3 regions of the Corynebacterium sp. UMB9976 genome follow, and region 1 is predicted to be linked to each of the others. Evidence: predicted binding sites of a transcription regulator. Region 1 holds the regulator's gene; each other region holds the start of a gene.
What was found. Region 1 encodes LexA, which represses DNA repair genes until DNA is damaged. Its sites were predicted from a motif close to CGAACANNTGTTCG; they were not measured.
Positions count from the first base shown of each region.

Region 2: the regulator LexA is predicted to act here: its motif matches at 3,520-3,533, upstream of QP140_RS01935 (SAV_6107 family HEPN domain-containing protein).
Region 3: the regulator LexA is predicted to act here: its motif matches at 3,194-3,207, upstream of QP140_RS03245 (error-prone DNA polymerase).

Region 1 covers NZ_JASODY010000001.1:230,924-237,909, forward strand. The annotation lists gene hrpA (ATP-dependent RNA helicase HrpA) at 1-1,197, shown strand, start outside; gene nrdR (transcriptional regulator NrdR) at 1,250-1,723, opposite strand; gene QP140_RS01095 (cell wall hydrolase) at 1,832-2,281, opposite strand; gene lexA (transcriptional repressor LexA) at 2,620-3,369, shown strand; gene QP140_RS01105 (DeoR/GlpR family DNA-binding transcription regulator) at 3,402-4,202, shown strand; gene QP140_RS01110 (uracil-xanthine permease family protein) at 4,335-5,711, opposite strand; gene hflX (GTPase HflX) at 5,775-6,986, opposite strand, start outside.
Region 2 covers NZ_JASODY010000002.1:56,032-63,017, reverse strand. The annotation lists gene crtI (phytoene desaturase family protein) at 1-231, opposite strand, end outside; gene QP140_RS01950 (polyprenyl synthetase family protein) at 235-1,419, opposite strand; gene QP140_RS01945 (methylenetetrahydrofolate reductase) at 1,665-2,690, shown strand; gene QP140_RS01940 (GNAT family N-acetyltransferase) at 2,775-3,458, opposite strand; gene QP140_RS01935 (SAV_6107 family HEPN domain-containing protein) at 3,628-4,035, shown strand; gene QP140_RS01930 (DUF3040 domain-containing protein) at 4,265-4,657, shown strand; gene mraZ (division/cell wall cluster transcriptional repressor MraZ) at 5,109-5,540, shown strand; gene rsmH (16S rRNA (cytosine(1402)-N(4))-methyltransferase RsmH) at 5,783-6,844, shown strand; gene QP140_RS01915 (hypothetical protein) at 6,939-6,986, shown strand, end outside.
Region 3 covers NZ_JASODY010000003.1:121,812-128,797, forward strand. The annotation lists gene QP140_RS03245 (error-prone DNA polymerase) at 1-3,172, opposite strand, end outside; gene QP140_RS03250 (MetQ/NlpA family ABC transporter substrate-binding protein) at 3,429-4,298, shown strand; gene QP140_RS03255 (methionine ABC transporter ATP-binding protein) at 4,386-5,477, shown strand; gene QP140_RS03260 (methionine ABC transporter permease) at 5,576-6,232, shown strand; gene QP140_RS03265 (branched-chain amino acid transporter permease) at 6,468-6,869, opposite strand; gene QP140_RS03270 (AzlC family ABC transporter permease) at 6,866-6,986, opposite strand, start outside.

The DNA.
Region 1 (6,986 bases):
AACGCCACGGACTTCGACTGGACCAAGGTGCCCGACCACCTGCGCATGAATTTTGCGGTTATTGACCGCCGCGGCAATGTGGTGCGCACCGGCCGGGACATCGTCGCACTCCAGCGGGAGCTGGCCGGTGATGTCCGCCAGGCGATTGCGGCGGCGAGTGCTCGGTCCCTGCGTGGTGGCCAGGGTTCTACGGCTGCCAGCCCGCTGGACGCCAAGGTGCACCAGAAGGGTGCGGGCGCAGCTGGCAAGAAGGGCCGTGGCACTGGCGGGAAGCAGAAGGCACCTCAGGGCGGGGCCGGCGTGGGTGGCGTGCTTCAGCACGCTGATGAGTGGTCGGCCGAAAGCATCGGCGATATCCCTGAGTCCATCGAGACCGTCGTCGACGGCCAGGCCGTGAACGCTTTCCCCGCACTGGTTGCCAGCTTCTCCGCTGGCAAGACGGGTCACCGCAGCACGCGTTTCGAGCTCAAGGCCTTCCCCACCGAGCACGCGGCGAAGGCTCAGCAGTTCTCGACGGTGCTAAGCCTGATGGCCGAGGCCACCCCGATTTCCGCCGGACAGATGCTCAAGGGGCTGCCGTTGCGCCAGCGCGTGGCGCTGGAGAACTATCCGAACGGTGGTATTGAGGCGTTGGTGGACGATGCGCGCACGGCGGCGTGCCGCCAGCTTCTGGAGAAGGTTGGCCCGGTGATCAGAACCCCTGACGAGTGCGAACGGGCCTGCCAGACGGCCCGCCAGCAGGCTCCTGGTCTGGTGCGCCAGATCCTGGTTGCATTCGCCCCTGCTGCATTAGCCATCCAGGACATCTCCTCGGAGCTGGAGCAGTGGGATGGTCCCGCGATTGCGGAGATGAAAAAGCAGGTGCAGTTGTACGCCGCGGACCACAGTCTGGTCACGTGGGGCATTCAGCGCCTCCGGCACGTCCCCCGGTACGTCGAGGCTATGAAGGGGAGGCTGGCACTGCTGGAGCGGGATCCTGATCGCGAGGCGGAGCTGGCGGAGGAGCTGGCGGAAGCGATGAAGATTTATCAGCAGACGGTGGATCGCCTGCCCAGCGCCCGGCAGGCTTCGCCCCAGGTCAAGGACCTGCGTTGGCTGATCGAGGAGCTCATGGTGGCTCTGTTTGCCCAGCATTTGGGCACTGCACGCAGCGCATCACTGCAGCGGGTTCGCAAGGCTGCCGGTCAGATCCGCTAGTCCGTGGTGCGCCGGGAGCGTGAGCGCCGGGGACGGCGCTATGGTCTCGGTTTTAGTTGCCCGGGTGCGGAGGGTTGCCCTGGTGCTGGCTGCGCAGCAATGCGATCTCTGCCTCGAAGTCCTCGGAGGAGCTGAAGGACTTATACACGGAGGCGAAGCGGAGGTAGGCGACTTCGTCGAGTCGGCGCAGCGGAGGCAGGATCGCCAGGCCAATGTCGTGGGCGTTGACCTGGGATCCGTAGTCCGCACGAACGCTCTGCTCAACCTCGTGGGCGAGCAGCTTGAGGTCGTCGTCTGACACATCGCGTCCCTGGCAGGCTTGCCTTACACCCTTGATGACCTTCTCGCGGCTGAATTCCTCCGTCACCCCGTTGCGCTTCGTTACGAGAAGGACCGAGCGCTCCATGGTGGTGAACCGAGTGAGGCATTGCAGGCACTCCCGGCGGCGGCGGATGGCAATTCCGCCTTCGACAACTCGGGAGTCCACAACACGGGAATCTTCACAGCGACAACTTGGGCACAGCACGCCACTAGTTTATGCCCAGCACGCAGAAAAAGCGCCCCGGCGGATTCCACAGTTCCCCCCCCAATTCGATCGCCACGGCACTACTCCGCCAAGCCGAGCGGAAGATGGCTAGTCCGCCGCCTCGGCTGACGCGATCTCAGACACGGCCGCGGTGGCGGCAGGAGCCTGCTCGTCACCACCCTGGCCCATCGCCAACGGAGACAGTCCAAGGCTGAGTACCAATGCAATTCCACTCAGCAGCACCCCACCCCGGGAAGTGGCCACCCGGTTGGCAATATCCATTCCACGGCGAAGTGCAGAGGCCTGCGAAGCCATGACCCGCTGGGAACGAGCATTCGCTACCGGGTGAGCGAAGCGACGCTGCTGCACGAAGTTCGGAGTGAAGGCCCGCCCCTCACCATGGGTATTCGAACGTACATTCTTGCCGACGCCAGGTGAAACGACCCCGGAAAGCGACTCGGAACCTTCGAACAGGACCCGCTCAGTTGGAATAGCGACGCGTCGACCGGCGCGAGACGCAGCCGCAGGGGCGTGGGAAACGTTCTTAACGAGAGTCATAGTAGATTCCTTCCTCGTTCGAATTCCGATCATCAGCGCTGATCTTTCCGATGAATCACCGGTAACCAGCCGTTGGATAGGAGTGAATCATCCGCTAGGGACAGCGCCCCAACACCGCCTCACATGTATCGAACGGGTGTTCTAGGCGGCTACATCGAAAATATAGCACGCACGTTCGAAGAAAGTCGAGCGTTTTACCCCAAATATCGAACATGCAGGTGATACAGTGGGTGCCAGCGCGGTCGAGGCCTCCCTCGAACGCGGGAGCATAAGTTTTCAATCACAAGCCAGGTGGCACACGCAGCTGACTGCCGCCCGGGCCGCAAGGAGAGTTCACCGTGACGACGTCCCCCGAGTCCCCCCGTCGGCGCCCAGGCCGCCCCAAGAAGAGCGCTGCAGATGCGAAGATCAAGGGCAACCTGAGCTCCCGCCAACGCCGCATCCTGGAGGTCATCAAGGACTCCACGGTTCTCCGGGGCTATCCCCCAAGCATCCGCGAAATCGCAGATGCTGTCGGTCTCCAATCCACATCCTCGGTGTCCTACCAACTCAAGCAACTTGAGGAGAAGGGCTACCTGCGCCGGGAGGACAACAAGCCTCGCGCATTCGATGTTCGAGGCTACGAGGACCACACCAACCCCGGCCTCGTGAAGCCCGTGCCGCGGAAGCAGCCCAAGACCACCCCCGCTCCCGTCTCCGACGACCGCCCCGCAGCGACGTACGTGCCCGTCGTCGGCCAAATCGCCGCCGGCAATCCGATCCTGGCGGAGCAGAACGTGGAAGCGCAGTTCCCACTCCCCGCCGAGCTGGTCGGTACTTCCGACGAGCTTTTCCTCTTGCAGGTGGTCGGCGAGTCCATGCGCGATGCGGGCATCTACGACTCCGACTGGGTTGTGGTCCGCTCGCAGCCGACCGCAGATCAGGGTGACTTTGTCGCCGCCATGATCGACGGGGAGGCCACGGTCAAGGAACTGCACCACGATGAGGACGGTGTGTGGCTGCTCCCCCACAACGATCTGTTCGAACCAATCGCCGGCAATGAAGCGCAGATCCTCGGTAAAGTCTCCGCGGTCCTGCGCAAGATCTAACCCAAGTTTTTGGATTAAGTGGGTATCTAAGCGTGCTTTCAGCTCAGCGTCGTCGACAAATCACCTCGCTTGCCGCCGTGCAGGGCAAGGTCACCGTCACCGAACTCGCGGCCCAGTTTGGGGTCACGGCCGAAACCATCCGTCGGGACTTAGCCCAGCTTACGGCCGAGGGCAAGCTCTACCGGGTCCACGGCGGGGCCGTCCCGGCACGGCAATTCCAGACCGACTACGTCCCCCTGGAGACGCGGAAACACTCCGCCGCGCTCGCCAAGCATGCGATCGGCAGGGCCGCAGTGCAGTTCGTTCCCCTCGACGGCGGAACCATCTTCCTGGACTCCGGAACCACCACGGCGATGATCGCCGAGGCCATCGTCGAGCATGCCGAGAGCATCGACAAGAACTACTCCCTGTCCGTCGTGACGAACTCGCCGCACAACGCACTGTTACTCTCCACCGACCCCCGCATCAAGGTGCAGCTGCTGGGTGGCAAGATCCGCGCCCAGTCGCAGGCGGTGGTGGGAGATGTTGCCCTCCAGACATTGGCGCTGTTGCACGCTGATGTGGCGTTCATCGGCACCGACGCCTTCACCCTCACTCACGGGCTGTCCACCCACGACGCGGCCGAGGCCGCCATTAAGCGCGCGATGATTGCCTATTCAGACAAGGTGGTCACCCTGTGCGATTCGACGAAATTCGGCCTGGACTACATCGTGAGCTTCGCCGAACCGGAGAAGATCGATGTGGTCATCACCGATAGCTCCGCCCCCGAAGGATTCATCGCCCAACTCAACGACACTGGCATTCAAACGGTGGTCGTCGACCAGCAAGGGTAGCTGCCGGGCTCCCGAACTCCCACACGCACCGGGGTCGGCAGCCCCGCCCCCTGCTTCGCCCAGGCCAAGCCTCCCCCGCAGGCAGCTCCCATCCGATCCGCAACGACAGGCACCCCCTCACGGGACTTAGCGCTACGAGATGTAGCGCCCCTCGCCGAAGTTGTCGTAGAGGTAGCGCAGCACCGGGTAGCCCAGGATGATGCCCACCGAGCCCCAAGCAATGCCCTCCATCGGGATGGAGCCCACGTTCAGAGTCAGGTTGCCGATGCCGACGATCATCGCCACCGCAGCAGCGGTGAGGTTCACCGGGTCCGTCAGCGAGACCTCGTTATCCATCCAAATGCGCACCCCGAGCAGGCCGATCATGCCGTAGAGCACGAGCGTTGCCCCGCCCAACACGCCCACCGGGATGGTAAGAATCGCGGCGCCAAACTTCGGGATGAAGGCCAGCACGATCGCCGTTGCGGCAGCCACCCAATACGCGGCCGAGGAGTACACCTTCGTCGCCGCCATCACGCCGATGTTCTCCGCATACGTGGTGGTACCGGATCCACCACCGGATCCAGCTAGCACCGTGGACATGCCATCGGCCATCAACGCCTTGCCTGCAAGATCGTCGAGGTTACGGCTAGTCATCGTCGACACGGCCTTCACATGGCCGACGTTCTCAGCGATGAGGACGACCACCACTGGCAGCGTGATCGTCACGGCGGTCACCGTGAATTCCGGGGTCTCGAAGTGCGGGAAGCCGATCCACGCGGCCTCACCCACGTGCTGCCGCGCCTCCTCAGAAACACCGCCCGAAAGGAAGGCGAAGCCCCAACCGGTCAGCACGCCCAAAAGAATTCCGAGTCGCGCCACCATTCCGCGGCCCATCACTGTGAACAGGAGGATCCCCAGCAGCGTCACGCCGGCGATCAATGGCTGCTCCTGGACGTTTCCCGTCGAGGTGGGAGCGAGGTTCAACCCAATCAGGGCCACGATCGCACCAGTCACCGCCGGCGGCATCACGGCATCCAGCACCTGGCGTCCGGCGAGCTGGACCACGAGACCGATCACGAACAGCAGCGCACCGGTGGCCACAATTCCGCCGAGCTGTGCCGCGAAACCCTCCGCTTGGGTTGCCGCCAGCGGGGCGAGGAAGGCGAAGGAGGAACCGAGGTAGGACGGTAGTCGGTTGCGGGTCACCAACAGGAAGAGGATCGTCCCGAGTCCGGAGAACAGCAGGGTGGTGTTCACCGGGAAACCCGTGATCGTCGGCACCAGGAGGGTCGCACCGAACATCGCGATGACGTGCTGCATACCCACGCCGATGGTGCGTGGCCACGAGAGGCGCTCCTCAGGCTTAACGACCCCACCCGGTTCGATGTCGCGGCCGTTGCCGTGCAAATCCCACCCGAAGAACGAGCCGCGGTGCTCCGCCTTCTCTCCTGGCCCGGGCGTGCCCGGCTCCGAACTACCTGCTTTGTTCTGCGCGTTGAGCGCCCCATTGTCCTTAGTCACGGCCATAACACTACTGCAGCTAAGGAGGGTTCAGTGCGTCAGCTCCGCGTCCCGCGCGCTGCGGGCGGATTAGCTGGTCGCGGCGCCGTTGACGTCCAGATCGTCGTGGTGTCGGTCAGTCACGCGGAAGGCGTCCAGTTCCCGGGCGAGCTTCTTCGGGACGCGAGCGGTGAGGACGGTGCCGGTGGCGTCGTATTCCTCCTGTGTGACGGTACCCAGGTCGTGAATGCGGGAGACGACGTCGCCCCGGTCGAACGGGACCGCGAACACTCCCGTCTCGTCCAGTGAGTTTAGGAAGAGCTCGAGCCTGGTCTCCAGCTCGTCGATGCCCTCCCCGGTGTGTGCGGAGACGAACACCACGTCGTTGAGCTTGTGGCGCAGCTCGGCGAGGACCAGCGGATCCGCCTTGTCGATCTTGTTGACCACCATGATCTCTGGCGGGGCGTCCTGGCCACTCTCGGCGACGATCTCGCTGATCACCGTGTTCACCGAACGGATCTGTTCGAGTGGGAAGGGGTCGGAGCCGTCGACGACGTGCAGAACGACGTCCGCGGCCATGACCTCCTCCAGCGTGGAGCGGAAGGCTTCGACCAGCTGCGTCGGCAGGTGGCGGACGAAGCCCACGGTGTCGCTGAAAATCACGCTGCGCCCATCGGCGAGTTCCGCCTTGCGGGTCGTGGGGTCCAGGGTGGCAAACAGCGCGTCCTCGACGAGCACACCCGCGCCAGTCAGCGCATTAATCAGCGAGGACTTTCCTGCGTTGGTGTATCCGGCGATTGCGACCTGGGGAACCGCAGAGGCGTCGCGGCGCTGGCGCTTGGTATCGCGGGAGGTCTTCATCGCCGCGATTTCCTTGCGCAGGCGTGCCATCTCGGCGCGCAAGCGGCGACGGTCGGCCTCGATCTTCGTCTCACCCGGGCCACGCAGACCCACGCCACCATTGGAGCCAGCCCGGCCACCGGTCTGTCGCGACAGCGAAGTACCCCAGCCGCGAACCCGGTTGATGAGGTACTCCATCTGAGCCAGGGCGACCTGGGCTTTGCCCTCGCGGGACTTCGCGTGCTGCGCGAAGATATCGAGAATCAGCATGGTGCGGTCGATGACCTTCGCGTTCAGCGCGTTCTCCAGGGCGATCATCTGTCCGGGGCTCAGCTCACCATCGCAGATCACGGTATCCGCGCCCGTGGATTGGATGATCTCTGCGAGCTCGCTGACTTTGCCGCGGCCGATATAGGTGCCCGGGTCCGGCTTATCGCGCTTCTGGTAGACAGTCTCCAGGAC
Region 2 (6,986 bases), on a different contig from region 1:
ACGGCAGCGGCCCCCGACCTCGGGATTCGCCTCAACCAGCGTCACCTGCTTGCCAGCAGCCTGCAGCCGGCACGCAGCCGCCAAACCGGATAGCCCCGCACCCACGACAACCACGGATTCGACATCCCCGGGGACCCGATCGCGGGTCGTTGGGCGGGTGGTCGGAACCACCATCCGGCGCGTGGCCGCGAGTACCTGGCGAGGGGAGGGGATCGCGCTAAAAATCGGCATGCCCTAGAACCTCCGGTCGCTCAGCAAGCGTGCGAAGGCGACGAGCTCCTCGCTGATGCTGTCCTCCAGCCAAGAGTTCTCGACCAGCGAGATTGCCCGCTCGGACAGGGCGTTGATCTTGTCCTCGATCTGCTGCGCCGCCCCGCAATCTTGAATGATCTGGCGCATCCCGTCGATCTGCTCCGCAGTGTGCTCCGCCGCGCCGGGAAGCGGACCGAAATCTTCCCGCAGTCGGGCCAGCTGCTCCGGGCTGCACTCCGAGAAAGCGGTATTCACCAACACCGTTCGCTTCCCGGTGCGCAGATCATCCCCGCTCGGTTTGCCAGTCACGGCTGGGTCGCCGAAGACGCCCAGCTGGTCGTCCCGAAGCTGGAAAGCCTGCCCCACCAGTGTCCCGTACTCCAGGAGCAGCTCGATCGTGCGCTCATCAGCGCCTGCCAGGGCCGCGCCGATGTGCAGTGGACGGGCGACGGTGTAGCTGGCGGTCTTGAAGTTGATCACCTGCATGGCATCGGCGATCGACTCGCTCCCGTTGTTCTCCAAGGCGATGTCCAGCTGCTGGCCGGCGATCACCTCGGTACGCATCGCACGCCAAGGATCCCGCACCCGCTCGACAATCGCTGGGCTCAGTCCCGCGGTGGCGAGCAGATCATCCGCCCAGCTCAACGCGAGGTCACCAGCCAGAATGGCCTGGCTGATGCCGTAGTGTTCCGGGGATCCAAACCAGTCGCGCTCGCGGTGTTGGCTTTCAAACACTCGGTGGGTGGTGGGGTTGCCTCGGCGGGTATCGGACTCGTCGATGATGTCATCGTGGATCAGCGCACACGCCTGAACAAACTCGAGAGCACTGAGAGCCAGCAGCACGGTCGCCGGGTCGACGTCCTGAATGCTGCTGCCATCGGCCCCGCCACCTTCCAGGCCGGCGCGGAAACCAGCCCAAGCGAAGGTCGGTCGGACGCGTTTGCCACCGCCCATGACGAAGCCCCGCAACACCGCCATGGCGTCGTTGAACTCGGGCGCGATCGCGGAAAACTCCGCCGCACTGTGGTCGAAATAGGCGTCCAGGGCACGGTCGACAGCAGCCGGAACGTCCTTCAGCGGTGAGCGCAGGTCCCAACCGGCTAGCTGGTTCGCAACCGGCGGCTGGGAGATCGTCGACAGGCCATGCGGGGAGGACGGAGTGGTCACAGGGAGCACACCTTTCGGGGCTGTGGGGCAGGGCGGGGCGTGGATGCTGAGTGAGCAGCGCACGAAGCGCCCTGCTTTGAAGGTTCGATCTTGTGCCTCATAGTCTAAAGGTCGCTGCAGACACCGGCGAACAGGCGCAACCGGGGTGGGTGCCGGATAGGTCAGTGGGGGTGGGGGAACCCGACGGCACGCGAGTGTTAGCCCGGAACGCGACCTAGACAGAGATGTCTACTATGATTTTCTTCATGTCTGCATCCAACCCCCACGGTCACCACGAGAAGACCTCACCGCTGCCGGGCACACCACCACAGCCCACGCTCCAAGTTCCAGTGAGCGAAGCTATCCGTGGCTACAGCCCCGGTAAGATCCCGTTCTCCGTTGAATTCATGCCCCCGCGCGACGATGCCGCCCAAACCCGGCTGTGGAACGCTGCGGAGGCCTTCCACGACCTCGGCGTGAGCTTCGCGTCCATCACCTACGGGGCCGGTGGCTCCACCCGGGAGCGCACGATGGAGGTCGCCCAACAGCTGGCGGCCAAGCCACTGACCACCCTCATGCACCTCACCCTGGTGGACCACTCGGCCGACGAGCTGCGCGCCATGCTCCAGGACTACGCCCGTCGCGGCATGACGAACGTGCTCGCCCTGCGCGGCGATCCGCCGGGGGACCCGCTCGGAGCATGGCAGCCCACACCGGGCGGGCTGAACTATGCCTCCGACCTCATCGAACTGATCCGCAACACCCCGGAGTGCGAAAACTTCGATATCGGTATCGCCAGCTTCCCGGAGGGGCACTACCGGGCCGAGGACCTGGAGCAGGACACGCAGGTGACCCTGCACAAGCTCCGGCTGGGGGCGGACTACTCGATTACCCAGATGTTCTTCGACGTGGAGAACTACCTCCGGCTGCGCGATAGGCTCGCCGCCGCCGACCCGATCCACGGGGCAAAGCCCGTGATTCCGGGACTCATGCCGATCACCTCGATCCGTTCCGTGCGCCGCCAAATGGAACTGGCGGGTGGCGAGGTTCCCGTGAAGATCCTGGAGCGCCTGGAGAAGGCCGCTGCTGGCGATGAGGTTGCCAACCGTGATGCGGTCCGCGAGGTCGGCATCGACATCACCACCGAGATGAGTGAGCGTCTCATTGCAGAGGGCGCGCCGAACCTGCACTTCATGACCATGAATAACGTGCGGGCGACCCAGGACGTGCTGCACAACCTGGGGATGGCGCCAGCATGGGGGCCGGGTTACGGCCAGGACATGGTTCGCTAGCTCACCGGCGACGCCTACCGGTGCGTTCGCCCCGTGGGGTGGGGCAGCTGCTGGGCAAGTCTGCCCCGGACCGGCGCGCGGGGGCTAGCGTGCTACCCGGTCCGCGTCTGACGCTGGTTCCCTCACCGTGGTGGGGTCGCCTGGGGCGTTGTGCAGGCGCTTGCGAAGGATGCCGAAGGGGCGGGGATCGCCAGGGAAGCGGTGTTCCCGCAGTAGATCGGTGAAGCCCAGGCTGCGGTAGAGGCGCCACGCGTGATTATTCTCGCCGGGCACCTCCGGGGTGGAGAGCATTGCGTCGCGGGTGGGCAGGATGCCCAGGACCTCCGTTAATAGCCGGGTGCCGATGCCGGAGCCCTGAAATCGCGGAAGAACATGGATCTCCGAAATCTCGGTGTAGCTCGACAGAGTCTCGGTGACGTCCTCCGGCGGCATGCCTGAAGCCAGCAGGCCGTAGCTGACCTGCTGGTACCACCACGTTCCTCGGCTTCCCTGGAAGCCAAAGCAGACACCCACGATCTTCTGCGCAGGGTTGGCTGGATCCGGTTCTTCCGCCGGTGAGTGTAAGAGCGCTACCAGGCTCGTGAAGTGTGGGTGGTTGGCGTTGCTGAGCCACAGGCTGCGCCGTTGTCGAAATGCCTCCGGCGGATACCCCATGGCCTTGAGGTGCAAAGCAACGAGTTCATCGAGGCGTCGCAGGAAGACCGCGCGGCTGATGGGTGCGAGGGAGACGAGGTGATCCTGGTCGGGTTGCGCGATGGGCTGGCTCATAGGGATATCGTCCCACGTATCAAGCGCGAGGGTGTGCAACGGGAGATGCTAAAGCGTAATTAGAACACGTGTTCGAATAGTGGGCGGGGGTGTCTGCGCCGAGCTTTAACGTCAGGGGTGCAAATTGCGAAACGGAAGTTCTCGAAAGGTGGGAGTGGCGATGGCTGTGATGTCGAAGACAAGGGGGACGCTGCGTCCCAATCCAGCGGAATTTTTGATGCGCGCGGAAGCCCAACTCGTGTTGGCGAACGAGGCTTATGGTCAAGGGGATCTGCCGCGGGCTGTTGTCTACGCCTATCGCGCCGGGCTACGTGCTGCAGGTGCTGTTATCGACGCCGAGCGGCCGGCTCGTCGCAGGCTTCCGGCCGGTTCGGCGTGGCTGCGTCTCCGGGCGGTGCGACCTGACCTCGGCGGCTGGGCTGACTCTTTCGAGCAACACGCCAGGCTGGCGGAGCGGGCAGATATCGGCCTCGAGCGTGATGTGGCAGATTCTTCGTTTCAGGAGGTGTACTCGGATTCTGTCGAACTCCTGGAGCGTGTGCGAATGGAGCTGGGCCTTGGCCTACAGGCTGCCTAGGGCTTTGGGGCTGACTTAATCCTGCTCATTGGTTAGAGTGGGGAATCGAGTAGTAACTAAAGCATGGGGAAGCCTCGCTGCGGCGGGGTGGCTTCCAGCAGACTGCGGCGTTGGCGCGATCTTCCGCCGGAGTAAATGAAGATCTGAAGCGCGCTACAGTGGGTTATCAGGTCGCGTGCTGCGTTGTTGTGGCCACGCGGAGGATCAGTAGAGGGAAACGAGGACTGTCATGGCTCTCTCGGAACAAGAAAAGCAGATGCTCGCAGAGATCGAGCGGGCTTTGATCGCGGAGGATCCGCGCTTTGCTCAGGGCGGGGATGACTCGGCGCCGTCGGGGGTGCGCTTCGATATCCGTTCGATCTCGCTGATCATGCTCGGCATCTGTCTGCTGGTCGGCGGTGTCGCTCTGGCGCAGGTCTCCCTGTGGTTCGTGATCCTGAGCGTTGCAGGCTTCCTGGTCATGCTGGGTGGCGGAATGATCGCGCTGAATAACGGCGATTCCCCGGCTCCAGCGAAGAGCACGAAGCCTCGTCGGGTTTCCGCTGGCGGAGCTGTCCGGCAGGGGGATGGCGGTCTGGGGGACCGCATGGAGGATAAGTTCCGCAAGCGTTTCGAGCGCTAAGCCCCGCGGTGAACTAGCGGGCCCCAGCCCGAGAGCCCTCGCCACATGGCGAGGGTTTTTTCGTGCCTTCTTCCGAATCCCCACTTTCACCCACTCTCGACCCGCTGAGACTCGAATTGGCGTTATTTAAAGTCAAAGCCACCATGAAAGGCGCCATTTTTGGGCCTTGTGGATCGGATTTCGGTGGCGGAAAGTTCGCGCTCCCCACCGGTCTCTGTCGTGAACCTGCAGGTTGTTTCGCTGGCTTGAGAAAAAACACGCCTAAACACGCCAGCTGGGTGGTTATGGTGGCGCAAGGTGGGGTAAAGTGGGGCATGTTGGTGATTGAGGGGGCTTCCTGAATGTAGGTAGCCCGCGGGTCCAGATCGGACGCACCGCAAGAGCCACGGATAACTTCACAGCGAAAACATGGCATGGCTGCACGAGAAAACGGCGAAAGGGGTCACAAGACATGTTCTTTGGCACCTTCACGCCGAAGCTCGACGACAAAGGGCGACTCACCCTCCCTGCGAAATTCCGCGAGGAACTCAAGGACGGCCTGATGGTCGTTAAGGGGCAGGATCACAGCCTCGCGATCTACCCCCGCGAGGAGTTCCTCCTCCGGGCCCGCAAGGCCGCGGCCGCGAGCCGTAGCAACCCGCAAGCTCGCGCTTTCGTGCGAAACCTCGCGGCAAGCGCGGACGAGCAGGACCTCGACTCGCAGGGGCGCATCTCCGTCTCCGCAGCGCACCGCGAATACGCGGGGCTGAAGAAGGAGTGCGTCGTCATCGGCTCGGTGGACTTCCTCGAGATCTGGGATGCCCAGGCTTGGGAGGAGTACAGCGCAGCCCACGAGGCAGATTTCGCCGCAGGCGACGACGAAGCCTTCGCGAATTTCCTCTAGCCCGCCATGCCACATCGACCGGCCACGATCACGCCGGCGATCCCCGTGATGTGTGCAGGCCCTTGCCTGAGCGGAAGACGTGACCGTTTGATGCACTTCCCCAACATCAAGCCCACGCCCGCGCAGGTAAGGCCCTGTTCATATCAACCCAAGACAAAAACCCCAAGCAGTTTGACGGCGCCCGACCCACAGGCAGGCGCTCACCCGAAGTAACCCACCGACGAGCCCAGAGGAGCGTGACCGTGGCAGCGAACACCCCCCACGATCCAAGCAGCCCAGGCCACGTTCCCGTCATGCGGCAGCGCATGGTCGAACTCGTCGGCATCGGTGTGACCGCAGGCAGCGCCCCAGCTCAGCCCATCATCGTGGACGGCACCCTGGGGGCCGGAGGCCACACCGAAGCATTCCTCGAGGCCTACCCCAATGCCATCGTCATCGGGCTGGATCGCGATCCCAACGCGCTTGCTGAGGCCCGCGCCCGCCTCGAGCGCTTCGGTCAGCGCTTCTTCAGCTACCAGACTCGCTTCGATGGCATCGGTGAGGCACTAGAGCACTTCTCCGAGGACCCTGGCTTCCCGGTCGACATCTGTGAGCAGGGGATCTCCGGGTTCCTGTTCGACCTCGGGGTGTCCTCCATGCAGCTGGACCAGGAGGATCGCGGTTTCGCCTACCGTGTCGACGCCCCACTGGACATGCGCATGGACCCCAGCAGCCGGCTGACTGCGGCGGAGATCCTCAACACCTACGAGCACGGCGAGCTTGCCCGCATCCTCAAGCGCTATGGCGATGAGAAGTTCGCGGGCAAGATCGCCTCCGCTGTCATCCGCGAGCGCGAGAAGCAGCCCTTCGACAACTCCGCGCGCCTCGTGGACCTGCTCTACGCAACCATCCCAGCCGCGGCACGACGGACCGGCGGGCACCCCGCCAAGCGAACCTTCCAGGCACTACGGATCGAGGTTAACGCGGAGCTGGAAAGCCTCGAGCTCGTCATCCCGGCAGCCTTCAGCTGGCTCCGTGTCGACGGCGCCGGGGTCTTCATGAGCTACCAGTCCCTCGAGGACAAGATCGTCAAACAACAGCTCAAGGGCATGACCGAGTCCACAACGCCGCCCGGGCTGCCAGTCGAGCTGCCCGGCACCGAACCGGAGTTCGAGCTCCTCACTCGCGGGGCGGAGAAAGCCAGCGAGCAAGAGATCGCTGAAAACTCCAGATCCGCCCCCGTGAGGGTCCGGGCAGCGCGGCGAATAGGCGCCCACACCTCCGGAACAGACGGGCCACACTACCCGCTGGCGTCGCCACAGTAAGTGGACCGAATAGCCCGACAGAAACCTCAACAACAACCGCGCACCGCACCACGAAGCCCACAACGAGCCCGAAGAACCAGGCAAAGGACAGGATATGACCACTCCCGGAATGCTGAAGGAGCACCCCAGGACTGCCACCAAG
Region 3 (6,986 bases), on a different contig from region 1:
CCACGGCGGGCACCACCGCCGCCCCACCCCGGCGTTGCCCGCGACGCACCCCGGCACGCACCGGCAGGTCGTGCCACTGGGAAAGCTGGCCCCGCAGCAGCTCAACGGGGTGCCCGTCCGGGGTCACCGACGTGGCCGCGAGGTCCGCGGCAGCCAGCTCGAAGGCGCTCATGCCAGGCAGCGCGGGAACCGACGGGGCGGACGTCCCCGGCAGCATGCCCTCCCGCTCCGTGGCCGCCAGCCCCGCTGCCCACACCGCCTGCCGCCGATCCAGCCCGAGGCTCTCTAAGGCCCCGGCCCGCGCCAGGGCCGCCACCTGCGCCACGCTGAGCCCGGCTTCCCGGGAGAGGTCGCTGACCTGCCGGTACTCCCCCTTCTCTTCCCGCGTGGCGACGATCCGCTCGGCCGCCTCCTCGCTGATCCCCGCGATGGATGCCAGCCCCAGCCGGATCGCACCGATGGGCTCCGCGGTGCCCCGCCCCAGCCCGTGCACCCCGCGGGCGCGGTTGACGTCGTCAAAAGAAGAGGAAGAAGACGCAGCAGAACCTGCCGAGAGATCCGTGTCCGCCTGCACCCCGGAAGCGTTGACGCACACCGGCAGGATCCGCACCCCGTGGCGGCGGGCGTCCGCGATCAGCGACTGCGGCGAGTAGAATCCCATCGGCTGGGCGCGCAGCAGCGCCACGCAGAACTCCGCCGGATAGTGGTACTTAAACCACGCGGAGTAGTAGACGAGTGCGGCGAAGGACTGGGAGTGGGACTCCGGGAAGCCATAGGCCGCAAACGCCGTGATCTTCTCCCACAACCGGTCCGCGACCTCCCCGGCGATCCCGTTGGTGCGCTCCAGGCCCTCATCGAAGCGCTCCTTGAGCCGCGCCATCCGCTCCGGGGAACGCTTGGAGCCCATCGCGCGGCGCAGCGTATCGGCCTCCGCCGCAGTGAACCCGGCGGCATCCACCACGACCTGCATCAGCTGTTCCTGGAACAGCGGGATGCCGAGGGTCTTGCCGAGCGCGGGCTCCAGGCACGGGTGGTCGAAGGTCACCGGTTCCAGGCCGTTGCGCCGCCGGATGAACGGGTGGACCGACCCACCCTGGATGGGGCCGGGGCGGATCAGCGCGACCTGCACGACCAGGTCGTAGAAGCGCCGGGGGCGCAGGCGGGGCAGGGTGTTCATCTGGGCGCGGGACTCCACCTGGAATACGCCCACCGCGTCGGCGCGGCTGAGCATCTCGTAGACCGCTTCCTCGGTCGGGGCCAGGCGCCACAGCTCGATGTGGCGGCCGCGGTGGATGGCCACCTGGTCAATGGCATGATGCAGGGCTTCGAGCATGCCCAGGCCTAGTAGGTCGAATTTCACCAGTCCGACGGCCGCGCAGTCGTCCTTATCCCACTGCACCACGGAGCGGTTCTCCATGCGCGCCCACTCGGTGGGTACGACGTCCGCGATGGGGCGGTCGCAGATGACCATGCCGCCGGAGTGGATACCCAGGTGGCGGGGCTGGCCGATCAGCTGTTCAGCAAGCTGCCGCACCCGCTCGGGCGCCTCGGCGGTACCTCGGGTCCAGGCATCCACCTGGCCTGCCGGGTAGCCGAGCGCGCGGGCGGCATCCCGCAGCGCCCCCTTGCGCCGGTAGGTGATGACGTTCGCGACCTGGGCGGCGTTATCCCGCCCGTAGCGGCGGTAGACGTACTGGATGACCTCCTCGCGACGTCCGGATTCGATGTCGAGGTCGATGTCCGGCGGCCCTTCGCGTTCCGGGGAGAGGAAGCGTTCGAAGAGCAGGCCGGCGGCGACGGCGTCGACGGAGGTGATGCCGAGTGCGAAGCAGACGGCGGAGTTCGCCGCCGAGCCGCGCCCCTGGCAGAGGATGTTGTTGCTGTGGCAGTGGTCGACGATGTCGTGGACGATGAGGAAGTAGCCGGGGAAGCCCAGTTTTTCGATGACGTCGAGCTCCCGGTCGATGACCTCCCAGGCCTTCTGCGCCGCTGCGGTGGAGCCGCGCCACCCGTAGCGGTGGGTGCCGTTTCTTTCCACGAGCTCGCGGAGCCAGGACATCTCGCTGTGGCCTTCCGGCACGGGGAAGTGCGGTAGTTCCGGGGCGACGAGGTTGAGTGTGAAGGCGCATTCTTCGGCGACGTCCACGCTGGTTGCGGTGGCTTCCGCGAGCCAGGCGCAGTCCCCGGCGAGCTGTCGCAGTTCCGCCCCGGAGCGCAGCCAGGATCCGCCCATGGGGTGGGTAACGGGTTCGGCGCGGGCGACGTCCCAGCGCCGCCGTAGGGCGGCTTTGGCCCCAGCCAGGCGGGCCTGGCTGGGGGTCGCGCAGGTGGGCTGCGAGGAGAGGATCTCGCGCAGCCCGTGGGTGGTGGCGAAGGCGTGGAGGGCCTGGTTGTGGTCCACGTCGGCCGGGTCCATGCTCAGCTGCAGCTGCACGAGGCAGTGTTGCGCACCGAAGGCGTCGAGCAGTTCAGCAGCCCGGCCGGGGGTGGCGAGTTGGGCGGCGTCGATGAGGACGCGCCAGTGCCCGCCGGCTGCTTCGGCGAGCTCGTCGAGGCTGGGGTATTCGACCGCGTCCTTATCCCGGTGGGTCATCCGGGCGGTGGTGATGCTGCGGCTAAGCCGCCGGTAGCCCTCCTGGCCGCGGCAGAGCACCGCCAGGCCGGGGGCCTGAGCCCCGTCGAGGCTGAGCTCCGCCCCGAAGACGGTCTTGAGCTCGCCCTCTGCCTCTGCGGCGGCGGTGGCGAAGCGCGCAGCACCGTACATGCCGTCCCGGTCGAGGCAGGCCAGCGCGGTGATGCCGAGTGCGATGGCCTGCTCCACCAGTTCCTCGGGTTCGCTGGCGCCGTGGAGGAAGTGATAGCTGCTGGCGGCGCGCAGCTCCGCGAACTCCACGTGCGCTGCGGCTGCGCGCGCCCTACCCCCAGGTTCCCCCGCCGCGGTTCGCGCCCCGCGGATCCCATCAGGCTGCTTCCCGCGCCTGAGGTCAAGCCGCTCCGCGGACTGGGCCTCGCCGGGGTAATCGCCACGTCGGCCACCGCCCTGCTCGCCACGCCCCACCTCGTTCCGAGATCGGGCTTCAACGCTCTCACCTGTGGTTTTCCCCGAAAGAATACGCTCGATCCGCGACCAACTGAGGGCCTTGGGGTTGTTGAATCCGCGCGTATACGTCACGGAAAGAACCCTACCCTAAATCAAACACCCATTCGATATAGCGCAGCGTTCACCCCTGCCTACCGCCCCAGTACCGCCATTCCCTCAAGGCAGAAATCGACGACACCACGTGCATAAATGACAAGAAAATAGACCAAGTTGTCCATGCTGCCCCACGGTGCTAAATTTGCCTTCAACAAACAGTGACCCGCCAAACAAAAAACACCCGTGCCAACGACGGCACACGGCGGACACCCCCAGATCTAGGAGGATCACCATGACTCTTCGACGCAAGGCCCTGGCCGCGACGATCGCCCTGACCACCAGCTTCAGCCTCGTGGCCTGCTCCGGCGGCAACGACGACGACACCATCGTCATCGGCACCACCGACTCCGAGCAGAAGCAGTGGCAGGTCTTCAAGCAGGAGCTGGATAACGCCGGCCTGAAGACCGAGATCAAGTCCTTCAACGACTACTCCATCCCGAACCGTGCGCTGACCGACGGCGAGATCGACGTCAACAACTTCCAGCACATGATGTTCCTGGCCGAGTACAACAACGGCAACAACACCGACCTCGCACCGGTCGGCGCCACCGAGATCCTGCCGCTGGGCCTGTACTACAAGGACCACTCCGACCTGAAGGACGTCGAGAAGGCTGGCGAGGTCGCCATCCCGAACGACTCCACCAACCAGGGCCGCGCCATCAACGTCCTCGTCCAGGCTGGCCTGGTCACCCTGAAGAAGGAAGGTCTGCTGACCCCGACCCCGGCTGACATCGACACCGACAAGTCCAAGATCAAGGTCACCCCGGTCGACGCAGCCCAGACCGCTACCTCCTGGCTCGACGGCACCCCGGCCATCGTCAACAACTCCTTCCTGGACCGCGCGGACATCGACCCGAAGACCGCCATCTTCCAGGACGACCCGGAGAAGGAGGAGGCACAGCCGTACATCAACGGCTTCGTGACCACCAAGGACCGCAAGGACGAAGAGGACCTGAAGAAGCTCGTCGAGATCTGGCACTCCAAGCCGGTCCAGGACGCCATCGACGAGCAGACCAAGGGCACCTCCGTCGCCGTGACCATGTCCGGCGATGAGCTGCAGAAGGTGCTGGACACCACCCAGCAGAAGCTCAAGGAGCAGTAAAACCCAACCCCCAAAAAGGCGTGTCTCGCATGGCCGGCCCACCAGCCCGCCAGCCGAGGCACGCCTTTTAAACCGGAAGGCACCCCAATGGCCCAAGGCACATCCGCCGCCCCCGACACGGCCGGCCCCGCAACCCCGCGGGGCGACCGCACGGGAACGGGAATCGAATTTCGCAACGTCCACAAGGTCTTCAAGCAGGGACGCAAGTCGATCACCGCTCTGGAGGACGTGAACATCACCATCCAGCCGGGCTCCATCGTGGGCATCATCGGCTACTCCGGCGCGGGCAAGTCCACGCTGGTGCGCCAGATCAACGGGCTGGACAAGCCAACCAGCGGCGAGATCCTGCTCGACGGGCAGGACATCGTCCCGCTGAAGGAACCGGAGATGCGCAAGCTGCGCTCCGATATCGGCATGATCTTCCAGCAGTTCAACCTGTTCTCCTCCCGCACCGTGGCGGGCAACATCGCCTACCCTCTGAAGCTGCAGGGCATGCCGAAGGCCGAGCGCGAGGCGCGCGTCGCCGAGCTGCTGGAGTTCGTGGGGCTGGCTGATAAGGGCCGCAGCTACCCGGAGCAGCTCTCCGGCGGCCAGAAGCAACGCGTGGGCATCGCCCGCGCCCTGGCGACGAACCCGAGCCTGCTGCTCGCCGACGAGGCAACCAGCGCGCTGGACCCCTCCACCACCCGCGACGTGCTCGCGCTGCTGCGCCGCGTCAACGAGGAGCTGGGCATCACCATCGTGGTGATCACCCACGAGATGGAGGTCGTCCGCTCCATCGCCGACCAGGTGGTCGTCATGTCCAACGCCCGCGTGGTGGAGCAGGGCTCGGTCTACGAGGTCTTCTCCAACCCGCAGACGGAGGTCGCGAAGAACTTCGTGGCTACCTCCCTGCGCAACACCCCGGACAACGTGGAGGCGGACGCCCTGCAGGCCGGCGACGGCCGCCTGTTCACCATCACGATGAACCAGGGTGTGGGCTTCTTCGACGCCGTCTCCGAGCTCTCGGCTACGGATGTGAGCGTGAACATCGTCCACGGCGGGGTCACCACCCTGCAGAACCACTCCTTCGGCCGCCTGACCGTGCGCGTGACCGCTCAGGACGCCGCCGGTGAGGCAGCGATCGAGAAGTTCTACGCCGACCTGTCCCAGCGAACCGATATTGAGGAGATCCGATGAGCGCGCTGACTACTTTCCCGACCGCCGCGGGCTCCACCGCCACCACAGCCGCTACCGCCCCTGCCACCGCGTCCCCGGACACCCTCGTGCTCGCCGCGATGGACTGGGACCGGCTGGGCGGCACTTTCACCCAGGCGATCTACGACACCCTGACGATGGTGCTGGCCACCCTCGTCATCGGTGGCCTGCTGGGCCTGGTCTTCGGCATGCTGCTGTACACCACCCGCCCGGGCGGGGTGCTGTCGAATAAGCCCATCTACTGGGTGATTAACTTCCTGGTGAACTTTGTTCGCCCGATTCCGTTCATCATCTTGCTCACCGCCATCGGTCCGTTGAGCGACGCCCTGGTGGGTAGCCGTATCGGTCTGAAGGCCGCGGTGTTGGGCATGGTGATCGCCGCGACCTTCGGCGCGGCCCGCATCGTGGAGCAGAACCTGGTCACCATCGACCCGGGCGTGATCGAGGCGGCGAAGTCCATGGGTGCCTCGCCGCTGCGGATCATCTTCACGGTGATTATCCCGGAGGCCCTGGGGCCGTTGATCCTGGGCTTTACGTTCATGTTCATCGCGATCGTGGATATGTCCGCGATGGCTGGCTACATCGGCGCTGGCGGTTTGGGTGACTTCGCGATTGTCTACGGTTACCGCGCCTTCAATGACGAGGTCACGTGGATCACCGTGCTGGTTATCATCGTTATCGTCCAGGCTGCTCAGCTGTTCGGTAACTGGCTGGCCAAGAAGGTTATGCGCCGCTAGAAGCTCACCCTTCTCCGGGGTTTTGTGCCCCTCTTTTGAGGACGTCGCCCCCTTGCACTTCGGTGCGGGGGCGGCGTTCTTTTTTCTGTCTAAAGCGGGGCTGGGCCTGGACCGAGTGAGCCTGGAGCGAATGGGCTTTGGCCGAGCGGGGGGGTGAGCGCGAGGACCGGTGTGCGCTGCCGCGGGGGCGGGCGACGGTGACGAACAGGTTCGGCGGTGGGCGCGGCGTCGTCGTCTAGAAGACGAGGTTGACGAGCAGCACGTAGAACACCGTCCCCAGCAGGATGGACTGGGTGGCGGAGCGGCGCCACAGATGCCAGGCCGTGGTGAAAGCCACCGCGATGAGCAGGGAGGCCAGGCCGCCGGGGGCGGCCATCCGGTCGGCGGCGGTGTAGATCACGAGGATGCTCATTACGCCCACGGGCATGCCCATGCCGAGCCATGCGACGAGCTTGGATTCCCGGAAGGAGCGCAGGGCCGCGAAGGGCAGGCCGCGCAGGGCGACGGTGACGATGCAGAGCGGGAGCAGCACGCCGATGGTGGTGCCGAGGCTCACGCCCGCGGGCAGGCCATAGCTGCCGGCAGCCTCGGCGGCGTGGACAGCCTCGGCGGCCAGAACTGTGGGCTGGGGGCTCATACTTCCTGCCTTTCGTCCCCGGTGCGCCAGCGCAGCTGGAGGGCGCGGTCCAGGCCCGGGAGGTAGAAACGGGCGAGCAGCACGGCGAAGTAGAGCAGCATCGCGATCATCAGCATG